DNA from 4 places in the Halomonas sp. HNIBRBA4712 genome. Region 4 is predicted to be linked to each of the others. Evidence: predicted binding sites of a transcription regulator. Region 4 holds the regulator's gene; each other region holds the start of a gene.
What was found. The regulator LexA, encoded in region 4, represses DNA repair genes until DNA is damaged. The targets are predictions, from matches to a motif close to TACTGTNTANNTANACAGTA.
Positions count from the first base shown of each region.

Region 1 (7,131 bases), on a different contig from region 4:
ACCTGAATGCCCTGGGCGGCGAGCACCTTCCTGGCGATGGCGCCGGCGGCGACGCGCATGGCGGTTTCCCGGGCGCTGGAGCGCCCGCCGCCGCGGTAGTCGCGGTGGCCGTACTTGTGGTGGTAGGTGTAGTCGGCGTGGGCCGGGCGGAACTGGTCCTTGATTTTGGAGTAGTCCTTCGAGCGCTGGTCGGTGTTCTCGATCAGAAGGCCAATCGAGGTACCGGTGGTCTTGCCCTCGAACACGCCGGAGAGAATTCGGACCTCGTCGGCTTCCTTGCGCTGGGTGGTGTGGCGCGAGCTGCCCGGGCGGCGGCGGTCGAGTTCGACCTGCAGCTCCTGCTCGCTGATCTCGATTCCTGGCGGGCAGCCGTCGACGATGGCGCCGAGCGCCACGCCGTGGCTCTCGCCAAAGGTGGTCACGCTGAAGAGTTTGCCAAACGTATTGCCAGACATGGAGGCTTTTTCCTTACGCAAAAGACGCCGCGTGGGCGTCGAGTTCCGCGGCGCTGATGGCAAAGACGCCCTGGCCGCCGTGCTCGAATTCAAGCCACACGAAGCCGACCTCGGGGAAGGCCGCCTCGACGTGGCGATCGGAGTTGCCGACCTCGACGATCAGCCAGCCGTCGTCGGTCAGGTGATCCCGCGCCTCGCGCAGGATACGGCGCACGATATCCAGCCCGTCGCTGCCTGCGCCGAGTGCAAGCGAAGGCTCGTGGCGATACTCCGCAGGCATGGTGGCGAGATCGCGGGCGTCGACGTAGGGCGGGTTGGAGACGATCAGATCGAAGCGCTGGCCTTCGAGGCCATCGAAGACGTCGGACTCGACCGCGCGTACCCGGTCGCCGACGTCGTGGCGGGTGATGTTCTGTTTCGCTACCGCCAGCGCATCCAAGCTCAGATCCGAAAGCGTTACGTGGCAGGTCGGCAGCGACAGCGCGGTGGCGATACCGATACAGCCGGAGCCAGTGCAGAGATCGAGCACGTGCGCCGGTGGTTCATGATCGAACCAGGCGCCGAAGCCGTCGAGAATCAGCTCGGCGATCGGCGAGCGCGGAATCAGTACGCGCTCGTCGACGTCAAACGGAAAACCGGCGAAGAACGCCTCGCCCAGCAGATACGGCAGCGGCGCGCGAGTAGTGATCCGCCGGCGCACCAGTTCGATGATGCGCTGACGCTCCACCGGCAGAAGCCGTGCATCCTGCACGCCCGGGTCGACGTTCCAGGGCAGGTGCAGCGCGCCCAGGCACAGCGCTACCGCTTCATCCCAAGGCGAGTCGGTGCCGTGACCGTAGTGAAGCCCCGCCACGTAAAACTCGCTGGTCGCCCAGCGCAGGTAGTCGCGCAGCGTAATCAAATCGCTTGCCAGCGCCGATTCCGGCAGGCCAAGCGTTGAGGGGGAGGTCTCGGCATTGAGGTGCGTGGTCACAAAGGCTCCAGGGCTTACGAGCGCGGCGGCATCGCGTGGGTTGAACGTCGGGAAATGATTGTACCTTCGACGCCGCCCGGTTCACAGCGCCGCCAGGCCCGCTATACTGTGCGCTTTCACGCCGCCGCCAGCGGGCGGCCCACCCTGTCAGCCTGTGAGAGCCTCATGTCGCGCCGCCGCCCCGCCCCCGATGAAGAGATCAGCGCCTTTCGCCAGGCGCTCGAACAGGCTGGCGTGCGCCGTATCGCGCACAACCAGGCGGATCCGGGCAAGCCCAAACCCGAGCGCGACGCCCAGGCCGCGCGCCGCCAGGCGGCGGTCACCCGCGATACCGTGCAGGCGACCGGGCGTACCTCCGATGGCCGGGTCGAGGCGGTGCGCCCGTCGGAGTATCTCGAGTTCAGCGTGGTAGATCTGCCCTACCGCACCTTCAGCCAGCTAAAGCGTGGGCAAACGCCCTGGCAGGCGGGGCTCGACCTTCACGGCTACACCCTGGAAGAGGCGCGCATCGAGCTCGAGAGCTTTCTGACCGATGCCGCCGCCGAGCGCCTTCAGTGCGTGCTGGTGGTCCACGGCAAGGCCTGGGGGGCGACGGCGGATTTTCCGGTATTGAAAAGCCATACCAACGCCTGGCTTCGAGAGTGGCCGGGGGTGCTGGCGTTCTGCTCGGCGGTGGACGCCGATGGCGGCACCGGCGCGGTCTACGTACTGCTGCAAAAGCGCGGCCGCTAGGGTTACTCGGTCGCGTCAGAGGCCACACTCGGCATGCGCCGCTCGAGCGCTTCGTCGGCCAGGTGGCGTCCCAGGCGAATCAGATCCCGGGCGCGGTGGAACTCGTAGGTGCTGCACACCGTTTTCGGCACTTCGATCAGCACGTCCGGCGGGTAGCCCGCCACCTTGTACTTGGCAAGCGCGGCCTGGGTGATATCGAAGGACTCCAGAATCATGTCGAGCTTGCCCCACTCGCGCTGCCCGCGCGCCTCGACGCTCTCCTGTTCGTCCTGCTCGTCGGCCTGGGCGCCGAGGCCGCTCCACAGGCGCTTGGTCGCCGCGCGCACGCCGTCCATCCAGCCGCCCAAGTGGGCGTCACGGTCGCGCTCCTGGCGGGTTCGCTCATCCTGCTCATCGACGGGCAGAAGCTCTTCGAGGCTGACGGGCTGCGGGCTCTGGGCGGTGACGTTGACCGCGACCACCAGGTCCGCCTCGTGGGCGGAGAGGGTGGGCATCACCGGCAGCGGGTTCAACAGCCCGCCGTCGACCAGCACCTGGTCGCCCAAGTGCACCGGCGTGATGACCCCGGGCACGGCGATCGAGGCGCGAATGGCGCGCAAAAGCGGGCCGCGCTGAAACCAGACCTCGCGCTGGCGCACGAGATCCGTGGCCACGGTAGTCACCGGAATCGGCAGATCCTCGATCAACGTATCGCCGATCAGGGCTTCGAGCTTGCTCATCACCTTGCTCGCGCGCATCGCGCCCATCGGGCTCCAGGTCACGTCGACCAGCTTCAGCACGTCCAGATAATCCAGGTGGCAGACCCACTCGCGGTATTCGGAGAGCTTGCCGGAGGCGTAGATACCGCCGATCAACGCCCCCATGGAGCAGCCGGCGACCGAGATGATCTCGAAGCCGCGCGCCTCGAGCGCCTCGATCACGCCGATATGGGCGTAGCCGCGGGCGCCGCCGCTGCCGAGCACCAGCGCGACCTTCGTGCCGTGGCCGTCACTTACGGGATGAAGGGGGCGTAACGCTTGTGTGGTTGACTGGCTCATTCGACGTTCCGACGTTCGTTTATACGTTCCCGGGGCGCTGGCAATACGCCTCGATCGCAGCGGCGACCGCCTCGACGGCCGCCGCCTCCAAATGTAAATGGTGGCCGCCGGGCAGCACGCGCCGGGTCAGCTTTCGCACCTGTTGGCGGGCTTCCTGCGGCCAGGCGCGCGCGCCCAGAATGCCGCTTTCGCCTTCGACGAGCAGCACCGGCGCCTGAATCTCGGCCAGAAGCGCCAGCACCTGGGCCGGGGTAAAGCGCACCAGCGACGGCTTCAACAGCCGCGGGTCGGTGCGCATTTCGAGATCCCCTGCCGCCCTTGCCCGGGTGTTGCGCTCGACCACCGGCGTGATCGTGGCCGCGCTGACCGGCGTGACCCCGCCGGCCACGCGGGCGGCCACCGCGCGCTCGATATCCGCGTAGCGCGGCGTGCGCTTGCTTTCACGACGATGCGCCAGTATTCCCTTGCGCAGCTGCTCGGCGCTTTGGCTCGCCTCGGTGTTGAGCGCCCCAAGCCCGTCGATCAGTAAAAGCCGCTCGAGTCGCTCCGGCAGCGCGGCGGCCAGCAGGCAACTGACCGCCGCGCCCATCGAGTGCGCCAGCAGCGTGGCGCGCTCGATTTCAAGCGCGTCCAGCGCATCGAGCACATCAAACGCGTAGTCCCAAAGCGCGTAGTCGGTTCCCGCCGGGGCGTGGTCGGAGTGGCCGTGGCCGCGAAAATCGAGCGCCACGATGCGCACATCGAGCGCGCGTGCAAGTCTTGGCGCTAGCCGGGTAAAGCTTGCCGCGTTATCCAGCCAGCCGTGCAGGGCAAGCCAGGTCGGCGCATCATGGCGCCCCCAGACAAGCGCAGCCAGGCGGTTGCCGGCCAGAGAAAGCGGTTGGGCGGCCTCGTTCATAAGCGGTGTCTCATCAGGGTGGAGCGGAGCGTTCCTGCGCGGCTGGCCGGATGACGCCTGATCGCGTAAACGGTACCATGCCCGGCCCGACTCCTGGGCCGCCTTGCGCGCCCGATTTCAAAAAAACCGCGTTCAATGAGTACCGTTATGAAACCTCGCCGTGATACCCGCGTTCGCAATACCGTCTTTTTCATCGCCGTGATCAGCGCCATCGTGGTAGGGCTGTGGCTCGCCCGTTGAACGCATGAGGCCGCGTGCGCCTTGCAATTTTCTCCTCGCCACCAAATACTGTACATACATACACTATTTGATGATTTTTAGAGGACGTCACGATGCCGTCTCAACCCGCCCACGTTGCGACAGCTTGGCCGTTGACCTTCCAACCGCTGGCGTTTCCCGCGCTCTACGCCCGCGCCGGCTTTAGCGGCTTTCCCTCGCCGGCCCAGGATTACGAGCAGCGCACGCTCGATCTCAATACGCGGCTGATCAAGAATCCGACGCAGACGTTCTACCTGACGGCGACCGGCGACAGCATGGAAGGCTGGGGCATTTTCCACAACGACCTGCTGGTGGTGGACCGCAGCCTCGAGCCGCGCCTGGGCCACATTCTGGTGGCGATGTTCGACGGCGAAGTGTTGATCAAGCGCTACGCGCTCTACCAGGGCCGCCCGCACCTGTGCTCCGCTCACCCGCTCTACCCGCCGCTGGCGCTGGCAAACACCGACTGCCAGCTGTGGGGGGTGGTGCGCGCGGTGATTCACGAGTACGTGTCGTGATTGGCCTGATCGACGCCAACAACTTCTACGTCAGCTGCGAGCGCGTCTTCCAGCCCGAGCTCGAGGGCCTGCCGGTCGGGGTGATGAGCAACAACGACGGCTGCATCATCGCCCGCTCCCAAGAGCTTAAAGCGATGGAGATTCCCATGGGCGTGCCGGCGTTCAAGCTCGAGGGGCTGCGCCGCGCGGGGCGCATTCACCTGAAGTCGTCCAACTACGAGCTTTACGGCGACATGTCGGCAAGGCTCTGCCAGCTTCTACGCGACGCCTGCCCGGCGGTGGCGCCCTACTCCATCGACGAAATGTTCGTCTACCTGGACGGGCTCGAGCCGGCGCGCTGCCAGGCCCTGGGCGCTTGGCTTCGGCGGCGTATTCGCCGTCACCTGGGCCTGCCGGTGTGCGTCGGGCTCGCCCCGACCCATACGCTGGCCAAACTCGCCAATTACTCCGCCAAGAAGCACGCGCGTTACCAGGGCGTCTGCCTGCTGGACGCCGCCTCCAGGGAAACGGCGGCGCTATTGAAAGAGCTTCCGGTCGGTGAGGTGTGGGGCATCGGCCGGCGGCTGGCCGAGCGGCTGGCGGTGCAGCGCATCCACACCGCCTGGGATCTGCGCGAGTGCGATCACCACGATCTGCGTCGGCGCTTCTCCGTGGTGCTGGCGCGCACGGCGCTCGAGCTTCGCGGCACGCCGTGTCTTTCCATGAACGCGGTAAACGAGCCGCGCCAACGCATCATGACCTCGCGCTCCTTCGGCACGCCGACCGGAGCGCGGGCCGATCTTTACAGCGCGCTGAGCCGCCACGCCCAGCGCAGCGCCGAAAAGCTGCGCGAGCAGCGAAGTCTGACCCGAGCGGTGATGATCTTTCTCGCCACCAACCGCCACCGCCAGGACCAGCCGCAGTACTTTCCCCACGCCATGATCCCGCTGCCCGCCCCGAGCGACGACACCCGTGTGGTGCTGGCGGCGGTGCGCGAAGGGCTCGAGCAGATCTACCGCCCGGATCACCGCTTCATGAAAGCCGGCGTCATGCTGCTGGACCTGGTCGACGCCGAGCAGTATCAGCTTTCGCTTCTGCACCAGCCGCCGCGCCATCGCCACCACCCGGCGCTGATGGCCACCATCGACGACATCAACCGGCGCATGGGTCAGAACAAGGTGCGCTTTGGCATCGAGCCGGAAAAGGCGCCCTGGCATCTGCGCTGTGCCCATCGCTCCAACCGCTTCACCACCCGCTGGGGCGAGCTGATGAGAGCGGGCACCCATCCGGGCGCAATCCAGGCGTGTAAGGATCGACCGTAACCGCTACCCTAAGAGACCCCACTCCCAACCCCTTTTGAGCCTCATGCCGCTGACTCGCCCCGACACGGAATTCGCCCCCTCTCCGGATCGCATCCAGCGTTTCGCCAGTCGCCATATCGCCCGCCGCCTGGCCCGCAAGCCGGCACTGGCCAAGCCCGACCCGGCCGCGCTCAAGAAGAGCCGGCGCTTCGTCATTCTGTGGGCGGCGCTGGCGGGCATCGTCTCGGGCACGCTGATCGGCGGCTCGGAGTGGTGGATGCGCCAGGTGCTGGTCGACGACTGGCAGGCGCTTTCATTCCAGGAGCAGCTGCCTTTTTGGGCCGGCTACATGGCGTTTGCAGGAGTGGTGACGCTGCTCGAGATCGGCTTTCTGTACTGGAATTCGCTGCGCGGCGTGGCGCGCATGGCCTACTTTTCGGGGCTCGATTACACCCAAAAGGCTACCCAGCCACCGGCGGTGGCGCTCACGGTTCAAGGAGCGGCGCGCGTGGCGCTGGAGTACCCAAGCCCCGGCAGCCTGATCTACGGCGTCGACCCTCACGCTTATCTGCACGGCTGGCAGCTGACCCTGCGCGCGATGCTCTACCGGCTCAAGGTCAGCCTGAGCAGCTTTCTACTGCGCATGGTGATGCGCCGCTTGCTCGGGCGGCTGACGCTGCGCGGCTTTCTGCCCATGCTGATGGCCCCACTCTACGCGGTGTGGAACGCCTGGATCGCCGCGCGGGTCACACAGGAGGCCTGCCTGCTCGCCGCCGGGCCTGCCCGAGTCGAGGCGATCATGGCGCGCGTCGAGCAAGCCCCGAAGCGAACGCGGCGCCTGCTCGCTCAGGGGGTGGGCGAGACCATCATGCGCAACCAGCACCCGCACCCGAACCTGGTGCTGTTGCTATCGAAACTGCTGGCCACCCTGCCGGGCCAATCCGACACGCTGGAAGTCGACTGGCCCGAAGCGCTACGCG
Region 1 covers NZ_JBIFXR010000006.1:117,741-124,871, reverse strand. The annotation lists gene aroC (chorismate synthase) at 1-455, opposite strand, end outside; gene prmB (50S ribosomal protein L3 N(5)-glutamine methyltransferase) at 469-1,428, opposite strand; gene ACGK9R_RS12800 (Smr/MutS family protein) at 1,594-2,160, shown strand; gene ACGK9R_RS12795 (patatin-like phospholipase family protein) at 2,163-3,197, opposite strand; gene ACGK9R_RS12790 (alpha/beta fold hydrolase) at 3,217-4,095, opposite strand; gene ACGK9R_RS12785 (LexA family protein) at 4,428-4,871, shown strand; gene ACGK9R_RS12780 (Y-family DNA polymerase) at 4,868-6,172, shown strand; gene ACGK9R_RS12775 (hypothetical protein) at 6,216-7,131, shown strand, end outside.
Region 1: a site for LexA is predicted at 4,382-4,401, ahead of ACGK9R_RS12785 (LexA family protein). Genes of this name have one in related genera too.

Region 2 (7,131 bases), 200 kb from region 4:
CGCTGCTGGCGCTTTTGATGCTGCTCGTTAGCCTGACCTTCGACGCTCACGCGGTGAAAGAGGTACTCAAGCGGCCTACGCGCCCCTTGCTGGCGGCGGTGCTGGTGTTTGGGCCGATGTCGCTGCTCGGCTGGCTGACCGGGCGGGCGTTTTTTGGCGCTAGCCCGCTGGCCGCCGGCCAGACGCTGCTGGGAGCGCTGCCAACGGATGTCTCCTCGCCGCTTTTAGTGATGATGGCCCGCGGCAACGTGGCCATGGCGGCGGTCTTCAACGCGATCAACACCGCGCTTTCGCCGTTCATCGTGCCGTTTCTTTTCCTCTGGCTGACCGGTATCGAGCTTGCAACACCGCTGGGCGCCGTCGTCGGCCAGCTGGTGCTGATCGTGCTGCTGCCGACGCTTCTGGGCGTGGCGCTGCGCACCCGCTTTTCGCGCTTTTTCGCCCGCTTCGATGGCGACTACGCCGGGGCAGGCTCAGTGATCTACCTTTTGATTCTGCTCGGCGTGGTCGGCGCCAACGCGGCGACTCTACTCGGTTATGGCGCCTACGCGCTGGTGGTCGCCGCCGCGGCGCTATGCCTGAACCTGGCGGGCTACGCCGTGGGCATGAGCGCCCGGCTGATCACCCGCGACCGCGAGGAGCTGATTGCGTTCTTGTTCACCGCCAGCAAAAAGGAGTTCGGCATCGCCGCGGCGTTCGTGGCTGCATCAAAGCTTCCGGCGGAGATCGCCGTTCCCGCGGTATTCTTCGCCGTGATCCAGATGATCACCTCGCCGCTGGCGGTGCGCTTGTTAACCCGGCGCCAGCACCTTGATCCGCAGGGCCGCGACGCTTGATCGACTTAGCGATAGCCGAGCGCTTTCCCCAGCCGCTCGGCGTGGGCGGCCACCCAGTCGCGGTCGATCGCCCCCCACTGCTTGATCACGTAGCGCCCGCTGTTGTGGCGCTCGCCTTCGGTGGGCTCGAAAACGCACTCGATATCGAGCTCGGCAAGCGTGGCGATGGTGTCCTGGGCGGTGCGCCGGGGCATCCCCGTCGCCTCCATCAGCATGGGAACGCTGTGCGTGCCCTGATCGATCAGGTAGGCAACATACAGGCGGCGATAAAAGCTCGATCGGGTCTTGCTCAAGGCGTGGGTCATGAAAGCATCCATGGATGAATCGATCGCCTCAGCATACGTGGGCGGGCGCTTATTACAATCTTCGCCCATCAGAGCCCCTTACAAACAGTGTATGCGCCGCTGTCATCACGCTGTCACCTGTGTCGCCCAACCTGAAGTGGCAAGCCTTTAAAACGTTCAATACCGTTGGAGGGTATCGCCATGGTGGACACCACCAGTCGCGCAGCGCGGGATGGGTATGCGCACCCGGGGCAGCAGGCGAAGCAGGGCCGGCTGCATCAGTGGATGACGCTGGTACTGCTGGTTTACTTTCTGATCTGCGCGGTCTCCGTGGTCGGCGACGGCTTCAAGCTCGCCACCGGCGACCAGGCCGAGCGGCTGTTTGAATTCGCCACCAATCCCTTCGTTGGTCTGATGGTCGGGATCGTCGCCACCGCCCTGATTCAATCCTCCTCGACGGTGACCTCGGTGATCGTCGGCATGGTAGCCGGGGGGCTGCCGGTCGCGGTGGCGGTACCCATGGTCATGGGGGCCAACGTCGGAACCACGGTGACCAATACGCTGGTGAGCCTGGGCCACGTCAGAAACAAGGACGAGTTTCGCCGCGCCTTCGCCGCCGCTACGGTGCACGACTTCTTCAACCTGATCGCGGTGGTGATCCTGCTGCCCATCGAGATCCTGTTCAGCCCGCTCGAGCGCTTGGCGCTGGCCATCGCCGAGCTCTTCTACGGTGACGCCAACCTGTCGATGGATAACGTCAATATCATTGGCCAGGCCACCCAGCCGATCACCGGCGCGCTCGGGCAGCTCGTTGGCGGGTTGCCGGCGGTGCTGGGGGGTATGGCGCTGATCGTGATCGGTATCGCGATGATCTTCCTGTCGATTCGCTATATCGGCAAGCTGTTGAAAACGCTGATGGTCGGCCGCGCTCGCCAGATCATGCTCAGCGCTATCGGCCGTGGCCCGATCACCGGGGTCGCCTCTGGTGCGCTGGTCACGGTGCTGGTGCAATCCTCCTCGACCACGACCAGCCTGATGGTGCCCATGGCGGGCTCCGGCGCCTTTACCCTGCGCCAGATCTATCCGTTCACCATCGGCAGCAACCTGGGCACCACCATGACCGCGCTGCTCGCGGCCACGGCAATCAGTGGCCCCAACGCGCTGTTGGCGCTGGAAATCGCCGTGGTGCACCTGCTGTTCAACCTGTTTGCCGTCCTGATCATCGGCGGCCTGCCGTTTTTACGCCTGCTGCCGGTCAAGGGGGCGCAGTGGCTGGGGCGGGTCGCCGCCGAGCAGAAAGCGCTGGCCGCCGGGTGGGTGCTGGCCGTGTTTCTTGCGCTGCCGGCCTTGCTGATCACCCTCTCCGTCATTCTGGGGTAACGCCATGAGCATCGAACACAGCATCCATACCACCTCTACCGCGGAACTCAAGGCCATGCTGAACGACTCCATGGCGCTCATCGAGGAGATTCGCATCGAGCTCGACACGCGCGATGCGCAGTCCAGGGAGATCGAAAAACTCGATACGCTGATGGTCGAGGCGCGGCCCAGGTTGCAGGAGATTCGCGGCTTCTTCGCGCTGGTGCTCGAGGAGCTCAAGGCGCGGCGCGGCCCGCACCGTTAGCGTTGGCTAGTCGAACAGGTCGCCCTGAGCGCGGGGTGGCCTGAAGTCGCGGGTATTGAGGCCCTGCTCGGCGCGGGGCTGCATGCCCCATTGGCGGCTGGCGCGCTTGAAGCGCTGCTCGATCATGTCGACGAACACGCCTTCACCGCGAAAGCGCTTGCCGAACGCCGCCTCGTTGGTCTTGCCGCCCCGGCACTGGCGAATCAGGCTCATCACCTTGTCGGCGCGCTCGGGGTAGTGGGCCACCAGCCACTCTTCAAACAGCGGCGCGACCTCGCGGGGCAGGCGTAAAAGCATCCAGCTCGCAGTGCGCGCGCCGGCGTCGCGGGCCGTCTCGATCAGCCGCTCGATTTCGTGGTCGGTCAGCCCCGGTATCACCGGCGAGATCAACACCCCTACCGGCACCCCGGCGGCGCTGAGTTTGCGAATCACCTTCAGCCGCGCTTGGGGCGAGGCCGCACGTGGCTCCAGGGTGCGCTTCAGGTCACTATCCAGACTCGTCAGACTCACCAGCACCCGCACCAGCCGGTGCTCGGCCATCTGTTTCAAAAGATCCAGATCGCGCAGTACGAGGCTTCCCTTGGTCACCAGCGTGACCGGGTGGCGGCATTCGAGCAAAAACGCGAGCAGGCGTCGGGTAGTGCGGTATTTCGCCTCGATCGGCTGGTAGCAGTCGGTGTTGCCGGACAGGTTGATCGGTCGGCAGATGTAGCCGGGTTTCGCAAGCTCCTCGCGCAGGTGCTCGAGCATGCCGGTGCGGGCGATCAGCCGGGTTTCGAAATCGAGCCCCGGCGACATGTCCCAGTAGGCGTGCGAGGGCCGAGCGAAGCAGTAGATGCAGCCGTGCTCGCAGCCGCGGTAAGGGTTCAGTGAGCGATCAAAGGAGAGATCCGGCGAATCGTTGAAGCTAAGCGCACTCTTGCTCGGCTCTTCGCGTATCTCGGTGGCAAGCGAGGTAGGGGCTTCATCCTGCCACCAGCCGTCGGGCTCGCTGACACTCACGCTTTGCGCGAAGCGGTTGGGGGGATCGAAGGTGGCTCCGCGGCCCTTGAAAAAGGGTAGGGCGGAAGAGTCTGCCATGGGGCGCTCCCGTCGGTGGTAATAGATATGTATATAAATACAGTATCCTTGCCCTTTGATAAACACAACCGTGGCGGCGTCTGCAATGCCATTCAGTCAGGCTTGCAAGAGGTTGTGGGAGGGAGCTTCAGCTCGCGACCGATGGCCAAGCCAAGGCGCCTGACGGCGCCATTCGCCGAGTTGTCGGACCACGCTGAGGCGGCCTCCCACATTGGATTTGTGGCCCACTAATAATCGTATATGCTGAAGGTTTTGCTAGGAGCGCTTATGCACGCCTTTTCGATCATTTCGATGCGCCTTCTAGCCGTATACCTCGTGCTCAGCCCGCTAATGGCGCTTGGCTCGACGCTTCCCGCGTTTTTTGAAACGCCGGATGAACTCGAGCGCTGGCGGATGCTGTTCACGGCAAGCCTTCTCGTGCCGCTGATCCTCGGTGCGCTTTTGTGGTTCAAGGCGCCGGGGTTGGCACGTAAGCTCCACCGCAACGAACCGGCAGATACTGCGGTGACCGAAACCGGGCTTGTGCGCGCGGGAAGCTTTCTGATCGGCATCTATCTCATTGCGCAGCATCTGGGCGGCGTCATCTCGCGCTGGCACTGGGGCGGGGGCCTGGACGCCGGCTCGCTCGTGGCACTCGCGATGGGGCTTTTGCTGATGCTCGGGGCTAAAGCGATGGCAAAACTCTTTGATCGTTTTCGGCGCTTTTGAGTAAAACGGAACTCACCATGCGCTCGGGTGTCGATTTGGGTAAGATGGTACTCGCTACATCTTTGGTATAAGAATGATGGGCTTGCACAGTCACCGTCGTAAAAGGTAACCGCCGTTTGAGCCCGCGGCATCAGGTCACCGACATTGGTTAAAGAGGTCGTTAGTCATATGAGAACTCCCCATGACGTGCTCAACGAGTGGATGCAGGCAATCAACAACGCCGACGTCGAAGCGCTGCTGTCGCTCTACGATGAGAACGCCGTACTGATTCCCACCTTTTCCAACCGTATTTCCAACACCCGCGAGAAGCATCGCGACTATTTCGAGCGCTTGGGCGCGCGTCCGGGCCTGAGCATTACGCTTCACGAAAAGACCGTGATCGTTCAGGAAGTCTCCGAGACCATCGCCGCGCTGACCGGCCTCTACAACTGGCGTTTCGAAGTCGATGGCGAGCTTCTCAACTTCGAGGCGCGCTTCAGCTATGTGGTCGATCTCTCGAAAGACGCGCCGATTTTGCACCACCACTCTTCCCAGATCCCGCGCATGCTCTAAGCGCGCGACCCGGCGGCGAGGCACTTTGGCCTCGCCGTTTTTTATTTAGTTCCCTTTAATCAAGCAAATCATCATATTGTCATCTTTCATCGTTAAGCTTCTCTGCGCTAACCAAGTCTGGTTTGTTCACGAGGGGGAATAACGATGAAAACACTATTCAAACGCTCAATGCTGGCACTTTTCGTCACCGCTGCCGTGACGGGCGCCACCATGGGCAGCGCTGCGGGACAACAGGGCCCGGCCAAGAACGTCATTTTGATGATCACCGACGGCGCGGGTATCGAGACCTTCCGCGCGGCGAGCTACTACCGCCACGGGGCGCTGGGCCACGAAGTCTACGACGACTTCGATACCCAGCTGTTCATGGCCACCCACCCGCTCAACACGGCGAACGCCCCGACCCACAGCGACGACAATCAGGTCACCTTCGACCCCAAAGAGCTCTGGAACGAAGAAGCCGTGAATACCGTCTATAAAGGTAACCTCGGCAACTACAAGGGCTACTTCGCCGGCTACGACTACGCCCGCGCCGACTACACCGACAGCGCCGCCGCCGCCACCGCCTTGGCCTCCGGCCAGAAGAGCTACAACAACGCCATCAACTGGTCCAACGACGACCAGTCGATCAAGCATATCGGCGAGTACACCGTCGAGAGCGGCCGGGCACTCGGCGTGGTCTCCTCGGTACAGGTTTCACACGCGACCCCGGCGGGCTTTCTGGCCCATAACGTCAGCCGTAACGACTACGTAGCCATCGGCCGCGAGATCGTCGACTCGGGGCTCGCCACCGTCGCTATCGGCACCGGCAACCCCTATTACGACGCCGCCGGCCAGCGCATCGACGAGCCGCGCGAGAGCGACTTCCGTTTCATCGGCGGAGAAGAGACCTACCAGCGCCTGATCGACGGCGAGACGGACTACGCCTTTATCGAAAGCAAGGAAGATTTCGAAGCCCTGGCGGCCGGCGAACTCGACCTGCCCAAGGACAAGGTGCTGGGCCTAGTGCAGAACATCCAGACCCTGCAGTTCAACCGCCCGGGCGTCGGTGCCGGCAACTTCCTCGACACCTCTCCGAGCCTGGCCACCTTGACCGGTGCCGCGCTCAACGTACTGAGCGCCAGTGACGACGGCCGCGACAACGGCTTTTTCCTGATGGTCGAAGGCGGCGCCATCGACTGGGCTGCCCACGCGAACAACCTGCCGCGCATCATCGAAGAGCAGATCGACTTCAACGAAGCCGTTGAGGCGGCAGTCGAATGGGTCGAGAACGAAAGCTCCTGGGACGACACCCTGATCATCGTCACCACCGACCACGGCAACGGCCTGCTGGAAGGCCCGAACTCCGATGTCGAGGCCTACAGCCCGATCGTCAACCAGGGCGCCGGGGCGCTGCCGCTGGTGCGCTGGCACACCGACACCCACACGCGCGAACTGGTACCGCTCTACGCCCAGGGCGCCGGTGCCGACTACTTCTTCGACATCGCCGAGGCCGAGGAGGGGCTTGCGATCTACGAAGGCGACGATGAGAGCCACTACTGGGTCGATAACACCGATGTGTTCCGTGCCAGCATGAACGCCTTCGGTCTTACCGCCGAGTAACCCTGCACTTACCCCGGAGCCGCCTGCGGGCGGCTCCTTGCGTGGTTCTTTACCCTTCCCGTTACGAGTGCCCCATGATGCTTCGCCTGTTTTTCTCGCTTCTTTTATTGCTGCTTTCGACGACTCCCACGTTCGCTTTGGATGACGAGCGCGCCCTGACCGCCGGCGGCCACGCCTACGCCGAACCCTACCGCGCGATTCGCAAGGAGGGCGTGCTGCATGTCGAAGTGCGCTTTCTGACCGACTACCCCGGCTACTCCGGCGAGCTGATCTAGGCGACATCCCCGCCGATCGCATCGACGGGCTGATCTACGCCGAGTTCGGCGACCAATCCTTCTCGCTGCTGCGCGAGAACGGCGAGGTCGTCGCCCCGGACAGCCTTCGCCTGAGCTTCAACTACGACCCGGAGCACAACCCCCGGGTCGGCAGCTGGAAGGCCGACTTCGTC
Region 2 covers NZ_JBIFXR010000004.1:235,760-242,890, reverse strand. The annotation lists gene ACGK9R_RS10605 (bile acid:sodium symporter family protein) at 1-836, shown strand, start outside; gene ACGK9R_RS10600 (helix-turn-helix domain-containing protein) at 842-1,141, opposite strand; gene ACGK9R_RS10595 (Na/Pi symporter) at 1,322-2,500, shown strand; gene ACGK9R_RS10590 (hypothetical protein) at 2,505-2,744, shown strand; gene ACGK9R_RS10585 (PA0069 family radical SAM protein) at 2,751-3,824, opposite strand; gene ACGK9R_RS10580 (hypothetical protein) at 4,092-4,532, shown strand; gene ACGK9R_RS10575 (nuclear transport factor 2 family protein) at 4,701-5,084, shown strand; gene ACGK9R_RS10570 (alkaline phosphatase) at 5,229-6,683, shown strand; gene ACGK9R_RS10565 (hypothetical protein) at 6,758-6,958, shown strand; gene ACGK9R_RS10560 (hypothetical protein) at 6,955-7,131, opposite strand, start outside.
Region 2: a site for LexA is predicted at 3,850-3,869, ahead of ACGK9R_RS10585 (PA0069 family radical SAM protein). Genes of this name have one in related genera too.

Region 3 (7,131 bases), on a different contig from region 4:
GACCCGCGGGTCGGTGGTATAGACGCCGTCGACATCAGTGTAGATCTGGCACTCGTCGGCCTTCAGCGCCGCGGCCAGCGCCACGCCGGTGGTATCGGAGCCGCCGCGGCCCAGGGTCGTGATATTGCCTTCTTCGTCCACCCCCTGGAAACCCGCCACGACCACGACCTTGCCCTCATCGAGGTCGGACTTGAGGTCGTCGGTTTCGATACGCTGGATGCGCGCCTTGGTGTAGGCGCTGTCGGTATGAATACCCACCTGGGCGCCGGTGTGCGAGGTCGCCGGGACGCCGAGTTGCTGCAGTGCCATGGCCAGCAGCGAAATCGTCACCTGCTCGCCGGTGGAGAGCAGCATGTCCATTTCACGCGGGGTAGGGTCTTCGTTGAGTGAGTGGGCCATATCGGTGAGGCGGTTGGTCTCGCCGCTCATGGCAGACACGACCACGACCACCTGGTGGCCCTGGTCGCGAAAGCCTTTTACCTTCTCCGCCACGGCCTTGATCCGGTCGACGGAGCCGACCGAGGTGCCGCCGAACTTTTGTACGTATAGTGCCATATGCGTTTTCCCTGTGCGTTCGGAGTGAAAGAGTAATAGTAGACCAGCGATGCTCGAGCGTTAACCGCGCGCCGGCCCTTCTGCTTGTAGAGACGTTGCGCGCATAAAAAAGCCGGTGGCCCGATGGCCACCGGCTCGCTGGTTACAGCGCGTTTTCAAGCCAGCCCGGTACGCTCTCAAGCGCCGGCGCCAGCGCTTCTGGCTGGCTGCCGCCGGCCTGGGCCATGTCGGCGCGGCCACCGCCCTTGCCGCCCACCTGGGCGGCGACGAAATTGACCAGCTCGCCGGCCTTCACCTTGCCGGTCAGGTCATCGGTGACTCCGGCGATCAGGCTCACCTTGCCCGCCGCCGAATCCGCCACCGCCAGCAGAATCACCCCGGAGCCGATCTTCTGCTTGAGCTGGTCGAGCATACCGCGAAGATCCTTGCCGGAAACGCCTTCGAGCTCGGTGGCGAGCAGTTTCACCCCACTCACCTCCTGCACCCGGCTCAAAAGGTCGCTGCCGGCGGAGCTGGCAAGCTTCGCCTTGAGCTGCTCGAGCTCCTTTTCGAGCGTGCGGTTGCGCTCGAATAGCGATTCCACGCGAGACTCGACCTGCTCGGGCTTGGCCTTGAGCCGCGCGCCCAGGCGCTCAAGGGTGGCTTCCTGCTGCTGGAAGTAGGCCAGCGCGTTCTCGCCGGTGATCGCCTCGATGCGGCGAACGCCGGCTGCGGTGCCCGCCTCACTCACGATATGGAAACAGCCGATATCGCCGCTGCGCGCCACGTGGGTGCCACCGCACAGTTCGATCGAGAAGTCGTCGGCGCCGATGGTCAACACCCGCACGCTGTCGGCGTACTTGGCCTCGAACAGCGCCGCCGCGCCCTTGGCCTTGGCCTCACTCAAACTCATCTGCTCGGTGCAGGTCGGGGCGTTGGCCAGCACCTGCTCGTTGACCAGCCGCTCGACCTCAAAAAGCTGCTCGGCGGTCATCGCCTCGAAGTGGCTGAAGTCGAAGCGCAGGCGCTCGGCGTTGACCAGCGAGCCCTTCTGCTGAACGTGATCGCCCAGCACCATGCGCAGCGCTTCGTGCAGCAGGTGCGTGGCGGAGTGGTTGCGCACCGTGGCGGCGCGAAGGCCCGAGTCGACCTCGCCGCGCACGCCGGCGCCCACCTCGAGGGCCCCTTCCACCATCACGCCCTGATGCAGGTGATGGCCGCTCTGCTTCTGGGTGTCGGTCACCTGGAAGCGCCCGCAGTCAACGTGCAGATAGCCGGTGTCCCCCACCTGGCCGCCGGACTCGCCGTAGAACGGCGTGCGGTCCAGCACGACGATGCCCTTCTGACCTGCCTCGAGCGCGGCCAGCGCGTTGCCTTCGGCGTCGAGGAGCGCGGTCACCCTGGCGTCGTCGGCCAAACGCTCGTAGCCGGTGAAGTCGGTGGCGCCTTCGAGCTCGATGTTGGCGCTGTAGTCGGCGCCGAACTGGCTCGCTGCGCGGGCGCGCTCGCGCTGGGCCTCCAGCGCCTGCTGAAAGCCCGCTTCGTCGAGTGTGACCCCGCGCTCGCGGCAGACATCCGCGGTCAGATCGAAGGGGAAGCCGTAGGTATCGTAGAGCTTGAACACGGTCTCGCCTGGCAGCGTGTCGCCGTCGAGATTCTCAAGCGCCTCGGTCAAAAGCCCCATGCCGTGATCCAGGGTGCGCGCGAACTGCTCTTCCTCTTTCAGCAGTACCCGGGCAATCTGCGCGCTCGACTGGCGAAGCTCCGGGTAGGCGTCGCCCATTTCCGCATCCAGCGCCTCGACCAGCTCGTGGAAGAACGTGCCGGTGGCGCCGAGCTTGTGGCCGTGGCGCACCGCGCGGCGGATGATCCGGCGCAGTACGTAGCCGCGGCCCTCGTTGGAGGGCAGCACGCCATCGGCGATCAGAAACGCGCAGGAGCGGATATGGTCGGCGATGACGCGCAGCGACGGCGCTTCGAGATCGGTGGCGCCGGTGGCCTTCGCCGCCGCGGCGAGCAGGTTCTGGAACAGGTCGATCTCGTAGTTGGAGTGCACGCCCTGCATCACCGCGGCGACGCGCTCAAGCCCCATGCCGGTATCGATCGAGGGCTTGGGCAGCGGATTGAGAGTACCCTCGCCGTCGCGGTCGAACTGCATGAAAACGAGATTCCAGATCTCGATGTAGCGGTCGCCGTCCTCCTCCGGGCTTCCCGGCGGGCCGCCCCACACCTCGGCGCCGTGGTCGAAGAAGATCTCCGAGCTCGGCCCGCAGGGGCCGGTGTCGCCCATTTGCCAGAAGTTGTCCTCGTCGAGTTTGGAGAAGCGCTCCGGGTCGATGCCGATCTCGTCCTTCCAGATGCGCTCGGCCTCGTCGTCGCTTATATGCACCGTGACCCAGAGCTTCTCCTTTGGCAGCCCAAGGGTCTCGGTCAGAAAGGTCCAGGCGAAACGGATGGCGTCACGCTTGAAGTAGTCGCCGAAGCTGAAGTTGCCCAGCATCTCGAAAAACGTGTGGTGGCGCGCGGTATAGCCGACGTTGTCCAGATCGTTGTGCTTGCCGCCGGCGCGCACGCAGCGCTGGGCCGAGGTGGCGCGCACGTAGGGGCGCGGGTCGCGGCCGAGAAAGACATCCTTGAACGGCACCATGCCGGCGTTGGTGAACAGAAGCGTCGGGTCGTTGCCGGGCACCAGCGAACTGGTAGGAACCACGGTGTGTCCGTGCTCTTCGAAATAGGAGAGGAAGGCCTGCCTGATCGCTGCGCTTTTCATAGGGGTTCCGTGACAATGAAGCGTAATGCCCCGGGGCGCTATCGCCGCCACCCTGGGAGCTGCAAAACGTCCATTATAACGAAGTTGTCACGCGACTAAAGCCACGAAGCGCAAGCGCCCCGTGAACGGGCGCTGCGAGAAAGCGTGACGGGTGGGATTCAATCGGAAAGTGTTGTGAGCGCGTAGCGGATCTGGTCGAAATCGAAGCCGCGCTGGGCGAGAAAGCGCTCGCGCCTGGCGCGCTCTTTGGGCGGGACAAAGCGCTCGCCATCCGACGCGCCGCTGGTGCGAAAGCGCCGCTGCAAGGTCTCGGCGGCAAGCTCGAACCAGTCGATGCGCTCCTGCTCGGCGACCAGGCGCAGCGCATCGCTCTGAAGGTCGCTTTTGATACAGCGTCGGCCAAGCTCCATTTTGATACGCATCGGCCCCTGGCCGCGCAGCACCCGCGAGCGCACGAAGCTCTCGGCAAAGCGCGCGTCATCCTGCAGGCCCTGCTCTTCGAGGGCGTTCAGGCACTCGAGAATCTCGGCCTCATCGAATGCCTTTTGCAAAAGCTTCTGGTGCAGCTCAGCGCGGGAGTACTCGCGCCGGGCCAGCAGGTCAATGGCGACCCCGCGCGGGGTCGCGTTGCCGGCGCCGAACATGGCTCTCTCCGGGTGGTGGGTCGGCCGATCAGATCAGGCTGTCTTCGCCGTCCGCGTCGTCGTCCGCCGCGGCGACCTCTTCCTCTTTCCTGGGCTCGGCCTTGGCCAGCAGCTGATCGCGGATCTGGCTTTCGATCTCTTCCATGATCTCCGGATGCTCTTCCAGGTACTGGGAGGCGTTGGCCTTGCCCTGGCCGATCTTGCTGCCCTTGTAGCTGTACCAGGCGCCGGCCTTGTCGACCAGGTTGCACTGCACGCCCAGGTCGATCACTTCGCCAGCGTGGTAGATGCCTTTGCCGTAGAGAATCTGGAACTCGGCCTGGCGGAAAGGCGGTGCGACCTTGTTCTTCACCACCTTCACGCGGGTTTCGTTGCCGGTGACCTCGTCGCCGGACTTCACCGAGCCGGTGCGGCGAATGTCCAGGCGTACGCTGGAGTAGAACTTGAGCGCGTTACCGCCGGTAGTGGTTTCGGGGCTTCCGAACATCACGCCGATCTTCATGCGGATCTGGTTGATGAACACCACCAGGCAGTTGGCGTTCTTGATGTTACCGGTGATCTTGCGCAGCGCCTGGGACATCAAACGCGCCTGAAGACCCACGTGGGCGTCGCCCATTTCGCCTTCGATCTCGGCGCGCGGGGTGAGCGCGGCCACGGAGTCGATGATGATGACGTCGACCCCGCCGGAGCGCACCAGCATGTCGGTGATCTCGAGGGCCTGTTCACCGGTGTCGGGCTGGGAAACCAGCAGGTCATCGAGATTGATGCCGAGCTTCTCGGCGTAGCTCGGGTCCAGCGCGTGCTCGGCGTCCACGAAGGCGCACACCTTGCCCTGCTTCTGCGCCTGGGCGATGACCGAAAGCGTCAGCGTGGTCTTGCCCGAGGACTCCGGGCCAAAGATTTCCACGACCCGCCCGTAGGGCAGCCCGCCAATGCCGAGCGCGATATCGAGCCCTAATGATCCGGTCGAGACCGACGGCATTACCACGCGCGGCGCGTCGCCCAGGCGCATCACGGTGCCCTTGCCGAACTGACGGTCGATCTGGCTGAGCGCGGCGTTCAGTGCCTTGGTACGGTTTTCATCTTGAGCCATGTAAAACGTCCTCGTAACAACCTGTATAATTAGCCAGTATTATGCCAAATATTGGCCGCAAAACCTATCCCTGTCGCGCTATTTATTTACTCGGCGTCGGCGCGCTCAAACCGCTGATCGCGGTAGATTTCTACGCCTGACCATCGGTTCCAAGGTAGAGCATCAGGGCAATTAGTGCCTCGCGCACCGCCTGCTCGCGCACCGCCGCCCGGTCACCGGGAAAGACGAAGCGTTGGGCGCGCTGCTCGCGCTCACTGCCCACGCTCAGCCAGACCAGCCCCACGGGCTTGTCGGCGCTGCCGCCGCCGGGGCCGGCCACGCCGCTGACCGCCACGCCGAGCGCCGCCCCGCTTTCACGGCACGCCCCGCGCACCATCTCGTTGACCACCGCCTCGCTCACCGCGCCATGGGCGTCGAGCGTTTCGCTGGCTACGCCCAGCAGCCGGGTCTTGGCCTGGTTGGAGTAGGTGACGAACCCGGTTTCGAAGTAGGCGGAGCTTCCCGGCGCCGAGGTGATCATCGAGGCGATACCGCCGCCGGTGCAGGACTCCGCCGTGGTCAGCGTGAAACCCCGCTCGGTGCAGCGTTTGCCCAAACGCCTGGCGAGCAGCGTCAGATCGAGGTTTTTCAAGCCGGACGCGTCAGCGGTCATGCAGACTCCTTCATGTAAGCGCTTCGTTCAGCGTAGAATACTGCGTTTTGGTTGCCCATAGAACTTGCAGCGAGCGTCCTCGCCGACGGCCCCGTTTGCAGGCGCCGGGTACGAAACTCGAATACAGCACGCGGCGCAGCCCCGGTTTGCGCCCCGCCAGGCCAGAACGTCCATGTCACAAAGCCCCGCGCATACGCCGATGATGGCGCAGTATCTGAAGATAAAACGCGACCACCCGGAGGTACTGCTGTTCTACCGGATGGGGGATTTCTACGAGCTGTTCTTCGACGACGCCCGCCGCGCCGCCGCGCTTTTGGATATCACCCTGACCGCGCGCGGCCAAAGCGGCGGCAAGCCGATTCCGATGGCCGGTGTGCCCTACCACAGCGCGGAAGGGTATCTCGCCCGGCTGGTGGCCGCCGGTGAATCCGTGGCGATCTGTGAACAGATCGGCGACCCGGCGACCAGCAAGGGCCCGGTCGAGCGCCAAGTGGTGCGCATCGTCACCCCGGGCACGCTGCACGACGAAGCGCTGCTCGACGCCCGGCGCGACAACGTGCTGGTCGCCCTCGCCCCTGGCCGCGAGCGTTTCGGGCTTGCCTGGCTCGAGCTATCGAGCGGGCGCTTCAACGTGCTCGAAGTCGAAAGCGAGGCGGAGATGCTCGCCGAGCTGACCCGTCTGGCGCCGGCGGAGCTGTTGGTGCCGGAAAACCTCACGCTGCCCGAGGCCTGGTCGCAAAAGCGCAGTCTGCGCCGCCAGGGCGAATGGTTATTCGATCTGGATAGCGCGACGCGCAGCCTGTGCGACCAGTTCGAGGTGCAGGACCTGCGCGGCTTCGGCTGCGCGCATCTCTCCACCGCCTTGATCGCCGCCGGCGTGCTGATCGACTACGCTCGCGACACCCAGCGCTCGCGCCTGCCCCACGTCACCGCCATCACGGTAGAGAACCGCGACGACGCGGTGGTGATCGACGCCGCCAGCCGGCGCAATCTGGAGATCGACACCAATCTCGGCGGCAGCAGCGACAACACCCTGGCGAGCGTGCTCGACACCTGCGCCACGCCCATGGGCTCGCGGCTCTTGAAGCGTTGGCTCAACCGCCCGCTGCGCCAGACCGAGCTGGTCAAGGGGCGCCAGGCCGGGGTTGCGCTGCTGAGTCTGGACGGCGCTTACATGGCGCTTCGCGAGGCGCTTTCCGAGCTTGGCGACATCGAGCGGATCCTCGCGCGTGTCGCGCTCTACAGCGTCCGCCCGCGGGATCTGGCCCGCCTTCGCGATGCGCTCAACGCCCTGCCTGAGCTGCAGCGCCTGCTGACCGCGGTAGAGAGCGGCAGCGCCCTCGATGCGCTCAAGCCCCACATCCGCCCCTATCCGGAAACCGCGGACACCCTGACCCGCGCGATCATCACCAACCCGCCGGTGGTGATCCGCGACGGC
Region 3 covers NZ_JBIFXR010000003.1:419,505-426,635, forward strand. The annotation lists gene ACGK9R_RS09170 (aspartate kinase) at 1-555, opposite strand, end outside; gene alaS (alanine--tRNA ligase) at 698-3,304, opposite strand; gene ACGK9R_RS09180 (regulatory protein RecX) at 3,463-3,948, opposite strand; gene recA (recombinase RecA) at 3,977-5,041, opposite strand; gene ACGK9R_RS09190 (CinA family protein) at 5,172-5,693, opposite strand; gene mutS (DNA mismatch repair protein MutS) at 5,866-7,131, shown strand, end outside.
Region 3: a site for LexA is predicted at 5,061-5,080, ahead of recA (recombinase RecA). Genes of this name have one in related genera too.

Region 4 (7,131 bases):
GGCCGGTAGATAGCCCAAATCCTGGGGCGGCACCAGCGCTGGAAAGTCATCGAGATAGCCAAGCCCGCGGGCCACGTTCACCATGCGCTCCATCGAGCGGCCCATCAGGCTCACCCGCCGGCCGTTTTGAGCCGCCGCTTGGCCGATCGCCCATACCCGGGCGAGATTGCTGGCAAAGCAGGAGACCACCACGCGCCCTTTGCACTCCTTGAGCGTTCGGCCGAGCGCCTCGGCGACGTCGCCTTCGCTGCCCGCGATGCCGGGCAGCGGCGCGTTGGTCGAATCGCCCACCACCAGATCGAGTGGAGCCAGCGCCTGGAAGTGTGAAGGGTTGACGCTCGGGCCGATCAAGGGCGCGGGGTCGAGCTTCCAGTCGCCGGTATGCAGTACCCGATAGCCGCCGGCGAGCATCATGATGGCGCAGCTCTCGGGAATGGAGTGGGTCATCAGGAGATAGCGCAGCGTGAACGGGCCCTGCTCGACGGCGTCGCCGGGTTCGATCACCTTGATCGCAACGCTGGATAGGTTGTGCTCGGCGAACTTGTGACGCAAAAGGCCCGCCGCCAGAGGGGTGGCGTAGATCGGGCACTGCCATCTTGGCCAGAGCCAGGCGACCGCGCCGATGTGATCCTCGTGCCCGTGGGTGATATAGAGCGCCTTCGGCGTGATCGAAAGCTCGCTCAGCGTCTGGGTATTGGGTACCTGCAGCGGGGCGCTTGGCAGGTCCTGGCGAATCATCATGCCGCAATCGATGGCGATCCAGTGATCCTCGAACCCATAAAGCGTCAGGTTCATTCCTATTTCACCGCAGCCCCCCAGCGGCAAAATGCGCAGGGGAGGGCGGCGACGGGGTCGAAGTTGAACGCGTGATGGATCCATTGAATATGAACAGCCTGAAAAGTAAGGCTTTAACTATACGGTAAGGCGGGGGCGGCTAACAATGATGGCAATGCCCCCGGCGCCTGCTTGCGTTACACTAACGTCTCGTGCCGGGCCAGGCCCTGCGCAGCGATAAAAGCGTCGTTTCACGCCGGTTATCAACGCGTGTCTTCAAGAGTGGGTAAAAGAGCGTATCAATAGAGCGCACTTAGGCGTGTAAGCAAGCGCGTATCCAGGCGCGTACCCAGGAAAGTATTAAAGAGTATATTCATGTCGCATTACTACCGGTTAGTCGTTTCCTGCCCCGACCAGGTGGGCATCGTGGCGCGCGTGTCGAGCTTCATCGCCCAACATGGCGGCTCCATCACCGAGGCGAGCCAGCACTCGGATCTCGAGTCCGGGCGCTTTTTCATGCGCTACGAGATTCTCGCCGATTCGGTCGGCATGAGCCGCGAGGCGCTGGCCGAGGCGTTCGCGCCGATCGCCAACGCCTTCGACATGCAGTGGGCGCTGGTCGATACGCAAGCGCGGCGCAACGTGGTGATCATGGTGTCGAAAGAGTCCCACTGCCTGGTCGATCTACTCTACCGCTGGCAGGCCGGCGAACTCGACTGCAACATCGTCGGCGTCATTTCGAACCATCCGGACATGCGCTCGCTTTCCGAGTGGTACGAGATCCCCTACTTCCATATCGCGGTCGACCCCAACGACAAGCAGGCGGCGTTCGATGCGGTGCAGCGCCAGATCGACGCGCTCGAGGCAGACTGCATCGTGCTGGCGCGCTACATGCAGATTCTGCCGCCGGCGCTGTGCACGCACTACGCCGGGCAGATCATCAACATTCACCACAGCTTTCTGCCGTCGTTTGCCGGCGCCAAGCCTTACCACCAGGCGTTCGAGCGCGGCGTGAAGCTGATCGGCGCGACCTGCCACTACGTCACCGAAGAGCTCGACGCCGGCCCGATCATCGAGCAGGACATTCACCGCGTCAGCCACTGCCACACGCCGACGGACCTGGTGCGCTTTGGCCGCGACGTGGAGAAATCCGTGCTCGCCCGCGGGTTGAGGTGGCACCTGGAGGATCGCGTACTGATCGACGGCAACAAGACGGTGGTTTTCAACTAGACAGGTGGTTTTCAACCAGGCGCGAAAAAGGGGTACGCCAGGTACCCCTTTTGTTTGGAAGTCGCTGTATGGGGTGCGAATCGAGTTGGGTGCGGTGCCGGGCTGCCCGACACGCTAGCGAGGCGTTTTGCTGCTTCCGATTTTAGACGTTTAGCCCAGCGCCTGGCCGCTGCCGCCGCGAATCACGCCCACGCCCACACCTTCGATATCGAGCGCCTGGCTTCGCAGGTCGATCTCGATCGGAGCGAAGTCGCTGTTTTCGGCGTGCAGGGTGACCCGGTGGCCGTCGCGACGAAAGCGCTTGACGGTCACTTCGTCCTCGAGGCGGGCCACCACGATCTGGCCATCGCGCACCCGTTCGGTGCGGTGTACCGCGAGCAGGTCGCCTTCAAGAATGCCGATATCCTTCATCGACAGCCCGCGCACGCGCAGCAAGTAGTCGGCTTTCGGAGTGAAATACTCCGCCGGCAGCGGGCAATAGCGGTCGATGTGCTCGGCGGCAAGAATCGGACTGCCCGCAGCGACCTCGCCGATGATCGGAAGGCCCTGGGTCGACGTCTCGGCGTTTTCGTTTACGTCGTTGGCCGCCTCGGCGACTTCCGGCGTGTCCTGGTTGGGCAGGCGGATACCGCGGGAGGTGTGGCGAATGATGCGGATCGCGCCCTTGCGCTCGAGCGCGCGCAGGTGCTCTTCGGCGGCGTTGGGCGAGCGAAAGCCCAAGGCCTTGGCGATTTCAGCGCGCGTCGGAGGGTAGCCGTACTCGTTCATTGTCTTGACGATAAAATCAAACACGTTCTGCTGACGTACTGTAAGAGGACGGGACATGGCGGACTCCAACGTGACAGGGTAGCTTGAAAAAAATGACTAAAACGATATGTGTTTAATTATACAGTATGTTCCTTCGTCCAGTATATGACTCAAGCCCCGGATTATAAAGCCGTTACGGGTCAATCGACGATGAAAGAGCGGCTTGCCAATTGAGCGCGGGGGCGTAATGGCCTACTATCGCGCTCATGTTTTCTCGCCATGTTTTAAACACTCGTTTTTCTGGAGGGCGCCATGGCCCAGTCTGATACGGTCACGCGTATTCTGGATACGGCAGAAGTGCTGTTCGCCGAGCGCGGCTTCGCCGAAACCTCGCTTCGTACCATTACCAGCAAGGCGCGGGTCAACCTGGCGGCGGTGAACTACCACTTCGGCTCCAAGAAGGCGCTGATCCAGGCGGTGTTCGCACGCTATCTCGACCCGTTCAGCCTGCGCTTTCACGAGGCACTCGATACGCTTGGCGAGCGCTATGGCAACGAGGAAATACCGCTCGAGGTGCTGCTCGAAACCATGGCGAGCACCGTGCTGAGCGTGCCCGCCGAGCGCAACAGCCTGAAGGTATTCATGCGCTTGTTGGGGCTTGCCTACAGTCAGGCTCAGGGGCATCTTCGCCGCTATATTCAGCAGCAGTACGGCGATGTCTTCACCCGCTTCGTCGAGCTCGTGCGCCGTGCAACGCCGGGGCTTCCCGATGCCGAGCGTTTCTGGCGGCTGCACTTCATGCTCGGCACGGTGATCTTCACGCTCTCCGGGCTCGATGCGCTGCGCGATATCGCTGCCAAGGAGTACGACGAACAGGTGTCGGTGCGTGATCTGATCCGCCGCCTGCGCCCGGTGGTGGTCTCGGCGATGAACGCACCGCTTCCCCCCGCGCTCGAGGAGACGCCCCATGCCCACGCCCCGACTGGCTGAGTTACCGCCGCGGGAGGCGCCCTGGCTCGAAATCGACCTGAGCGAACAGCGCCTTCGCGCCTGGCAGGGCAAGAGGCTTGCCCATGAGTGCGCGGTGTCGAGCGGCAAAAACGGCACCGGCCAGCGGGAAGGCAGCGGCCAGACCCCCGCCGGCTGGCACTACGTGCGCGCCGCCATCGGCGCGGGCCTTCCCGAGAACGCGGTGTTTCGCGGCCGGCGCTTTACCGGCGAGGTGTTCACGGCAGCGCTTGGCGAGCGAAACCCGAAGCGCGACTGGATTCTCACCCGCATCCTCTGGCTTTGCGGGCTCGAGCGCGGCGTCAACCGGGGTTGCGACGTCGACTCCCAGCGCCGCTATATCTACCTGCACGGCACGCCGCCTGGCGAGCCCATGGGCGTGGCGGCGTCCCACGGCTGCGTGCGGCTGCGCAACAGTGATCTCTTGTGGCTTTTCGACTTCGCCACGCCGGGCACGCCGGTCTGGCTTCACGACTAACCGGCTCCGGTTTCGCTTGCAGGCGCCAATCGACTAGAATGAGCGCCCGTTTTGCTGGATAGATGCCGATGACGCAACCGCTTGGCCCGGTCATGCTCGACCTGGAAGGGCCCATCATTACCCGCGCCGAAAAGGCGCTGTTGGCCGATACCGCCGTCGGCGGGGTGATCCTGTTTGCGCGCAACGTCGAAGGCGCCGAGCAGGTCAGCGCGCTGTGTGCCGATATTCGCCGCGTTCGCCCGGACATCCTGATCGGCATCGATCAGGAGGGCGGACGCGTACAGCGTATTCGCCAGGGCGTGACGCGCCTGCCGCCGATGGCGCGCATTGGAAAGCTCTACGCCGATGACCCGGCCGAGGGCGGGCAGTTGGCAAACGATGCCGGCTGGCTTCTGGGCATGGAAATGGCCGCCTGCGGGCTCGATCTAAGCTTTGCCCCGGTACTCGATGTCGAAAGCGGGGTATCGAGCGTGATCGGCGATCGCAGCTTTGGCTTTGATCCCGAGCACGTTGCCGAGCTTGGCGCGCGCTTCATTCAGGGCCTGCACGAAGCCGGCATGGCGGCGGTGGGCAAGCACTTCCCCGGCCACGGCGGCATCGAAGCCGACACCCACGTAAGCGTTGCCGAGGACACCCGCACGCTTGCCGAGCTAAAAGCGCGGGATCTTGTCCCATTCACACGACTTGCCGGTCAGCTCGATGGCGTCATGCCGGCCCACGTGGTGTTCAGCGCTTTCGATGCGCGCCCGGCAGGCTTTTCTCCGGCCTGGCTTGGGATGCTGCGCGAGTCGCTCGGCTTCAAGGGCGCGATCTTCTCCGACGACCTGACCATGGCCGGCGCCCACGTCGCCGGCGGCCCTTTGGCGCGGGCGCGCGCAGCGCTTAACGCCGGCTGCGACATGCTGCTGGTGTGCAACGACCGCGAGGCGGCGCTCGAAGTGGTCAAGGGCGTCGGCGGTATCGACAATCGGCGCACCGGTAAGCTGCGCTACGCCCGCGCCCGGCCGGATCTCGAGGCACTTTCTGCGCTCAAGCGCTGGCGCCGCGCCAATGCCCGCTTGAGCGAGCTGGCAAGCCTCTAATCTTTTTCGACGACTCGTTCAACGACCCTTTTGACGATCCAGGCGAACCCACCAAGCGACGATGATTCATCGGCGCCTGGATTCGTTATTTTTTGACATCACCGCTGGAGCCCACGATGGCCAAACTGGATAAACAAGCCCTCGAATCGCTGGATTCGATGCGCGAGCTGATGGATAACGCCGACTGCCTGATCAGCCAGGAAGAAGTGGAAAGGGCGCTTGACCGGATGGCGGAAGCGATCACTGCGGATCTCGGCGACAAGCTGCCGGTATTCTACTGCGTGATGAACGGCGGGCTGATCACCACCGGGCATTTGCTGACCCGGCTAGGCTTTCCGCTCGAGGTGGATTACCTGCACGCCACGCGCTATCGCAACGAACTGCGCGGCGGCGAGCTCTTCTGGCGGGTCTCGCCGGAAGTGCCGATGGCCGGGCGCCACGTGGTGATCATCGACGACATCCTCGACGAGGGCGCGACCCTGGCAGCGATTCTCAAGTACTGCGAAGAGGCGCAGGCGGCGAGTGTGTCCACCGCGGTGCTGGTCGACAAGACCCATGACCGCAAGGCGGTGCCTGGGCTTAAGGCCGACTACTGCGGCCTCGAAGTGGCGGACCGCTACGTGTTTGGCTTCGGTATGGACTACAAGGGCTACTGGCGCAACGCCCCGGGCATCTTTGCGCCCAAGGGCCTCTAAACCTCCAGGGCTCAGCGCGGCGAAAAGCGCCGCGCGAGCCCGGTTTCGGCGATCATGCGCGTCGAGATCTCCTCGATCGAGAAGCGCGTGGTATCGATGAAGGGAATGTTCATCGAGCGGTAAAGCGCCGCCGCCTGCTCGACCTCCTGCACGCACTGATCGATGGAGCTGTAGCGGCTGTTGGGGCGGCGCTCGTTGCGAATCGCCGAGAGCCTGCGCGCGTCGATGGTCAGTCCGAACAGCTTATGACGGTGCGGGGCGAGTACCCGGGGCAGTTTGAGACTGCCGTCTTCATCGAGATCATCCTCGGTCAGCGGGTAGTTGGCCGCGCGGATGCCGAACTGCAGCGCCAGGTAGAGCGAGGTCGGCGTCTTGCCGCAGCGCGACACGCCGACCAGAATCACGTCCGCCTGATCATACTGGTGGGTGCGGGCGCCGTCGTCGTTGTCGAGGGCAAAATGCACCGAGTGGATACGGTCCATGTAAACGTCGTCGCTGCCGATCGCGTGGGTGCGGCCCACGCTGTAGGAGGAGTGGGTGGCAAGCTCCTGCTCCAGCGGCTCGAGAAAAGTCGAGAAGACGTCGACCTTGAAGCCCTGAGCCTCACGAATCACATCGCGGATGCTCTGATCGACGATGGTGTCGATGATGATCGGCCGCTGGCCGTCGCGGTTGGCGGTGGCGTCGATGATGTCCGCAAGCGCCCGGGCCTTTTCGATCGTGTCGATGTAGGGCTTGGTCAGCATCGTGATCTCGACGCCGCTGAACTGCGCCAGAAGGCTTCGCCCCAGGCTTTCGGCAGTGATGCCCGTGCCGTCGGAAATGAAAAACGCCGTACGCTTCATGGCTGACTCCCTCTCGCACCTATTCGTGAAGCGCCATTTTCACCGCTTACCGCTCCCGGCACAACGGCCCGCCCGCGCTCGACTACATATCCGGCGGTAAAACGGCGTGTGTTGTAAAAAACCTTCAAAACCTTCGCTATTAGACTAATGGCGAATACGAAGGGGTGGTGATAGGGTGACACGCTCGATGGCCATGGCCGACGCGTTCGGTGGTTCAACCTGAGGTTGACGACAAGACAAGGGGTATTGCGTGCAAGAGTACATTGTGGGGT
Region 4 covers NZ_JBIFXR010000004.1:34,704-41,834, reverse strand. The annotation lists gene ACGK9R_RS09630 (ribonuclease J) at 1-795, opposite strand, end outside; gene purU (formyltetrahydrofolate deformylase) at 1,150-2,004, shown strand; gene lexA (transcriptional repressor LexA) at 2,155-2,829, opposite strand; gene ACGK9R_RS09615 (TetR/AcrR family transcriptional regulator) at 3,064-3,741, shown strand; gene ACGK9R_RS09610 (L,D-transpeptidase family protein) at 3,719-4,237, shown strand; gene nagZ (beta-N-acetylhexosaminidase) at 4,306-5,319, shown strand; gene ACGK9R_RS09600 (hypoxanthine-guanine phosphoribosyltransferase) at 5,436-6,014, shown strand; gene ACGK9R_RS09595 (pyruvate, water dikinase regulatory protein) at 6,026-6,859, opposite strand; gene ppsA (phosphoenolpyruvate synthase) at 7,110-7,131, shown strand, end outside.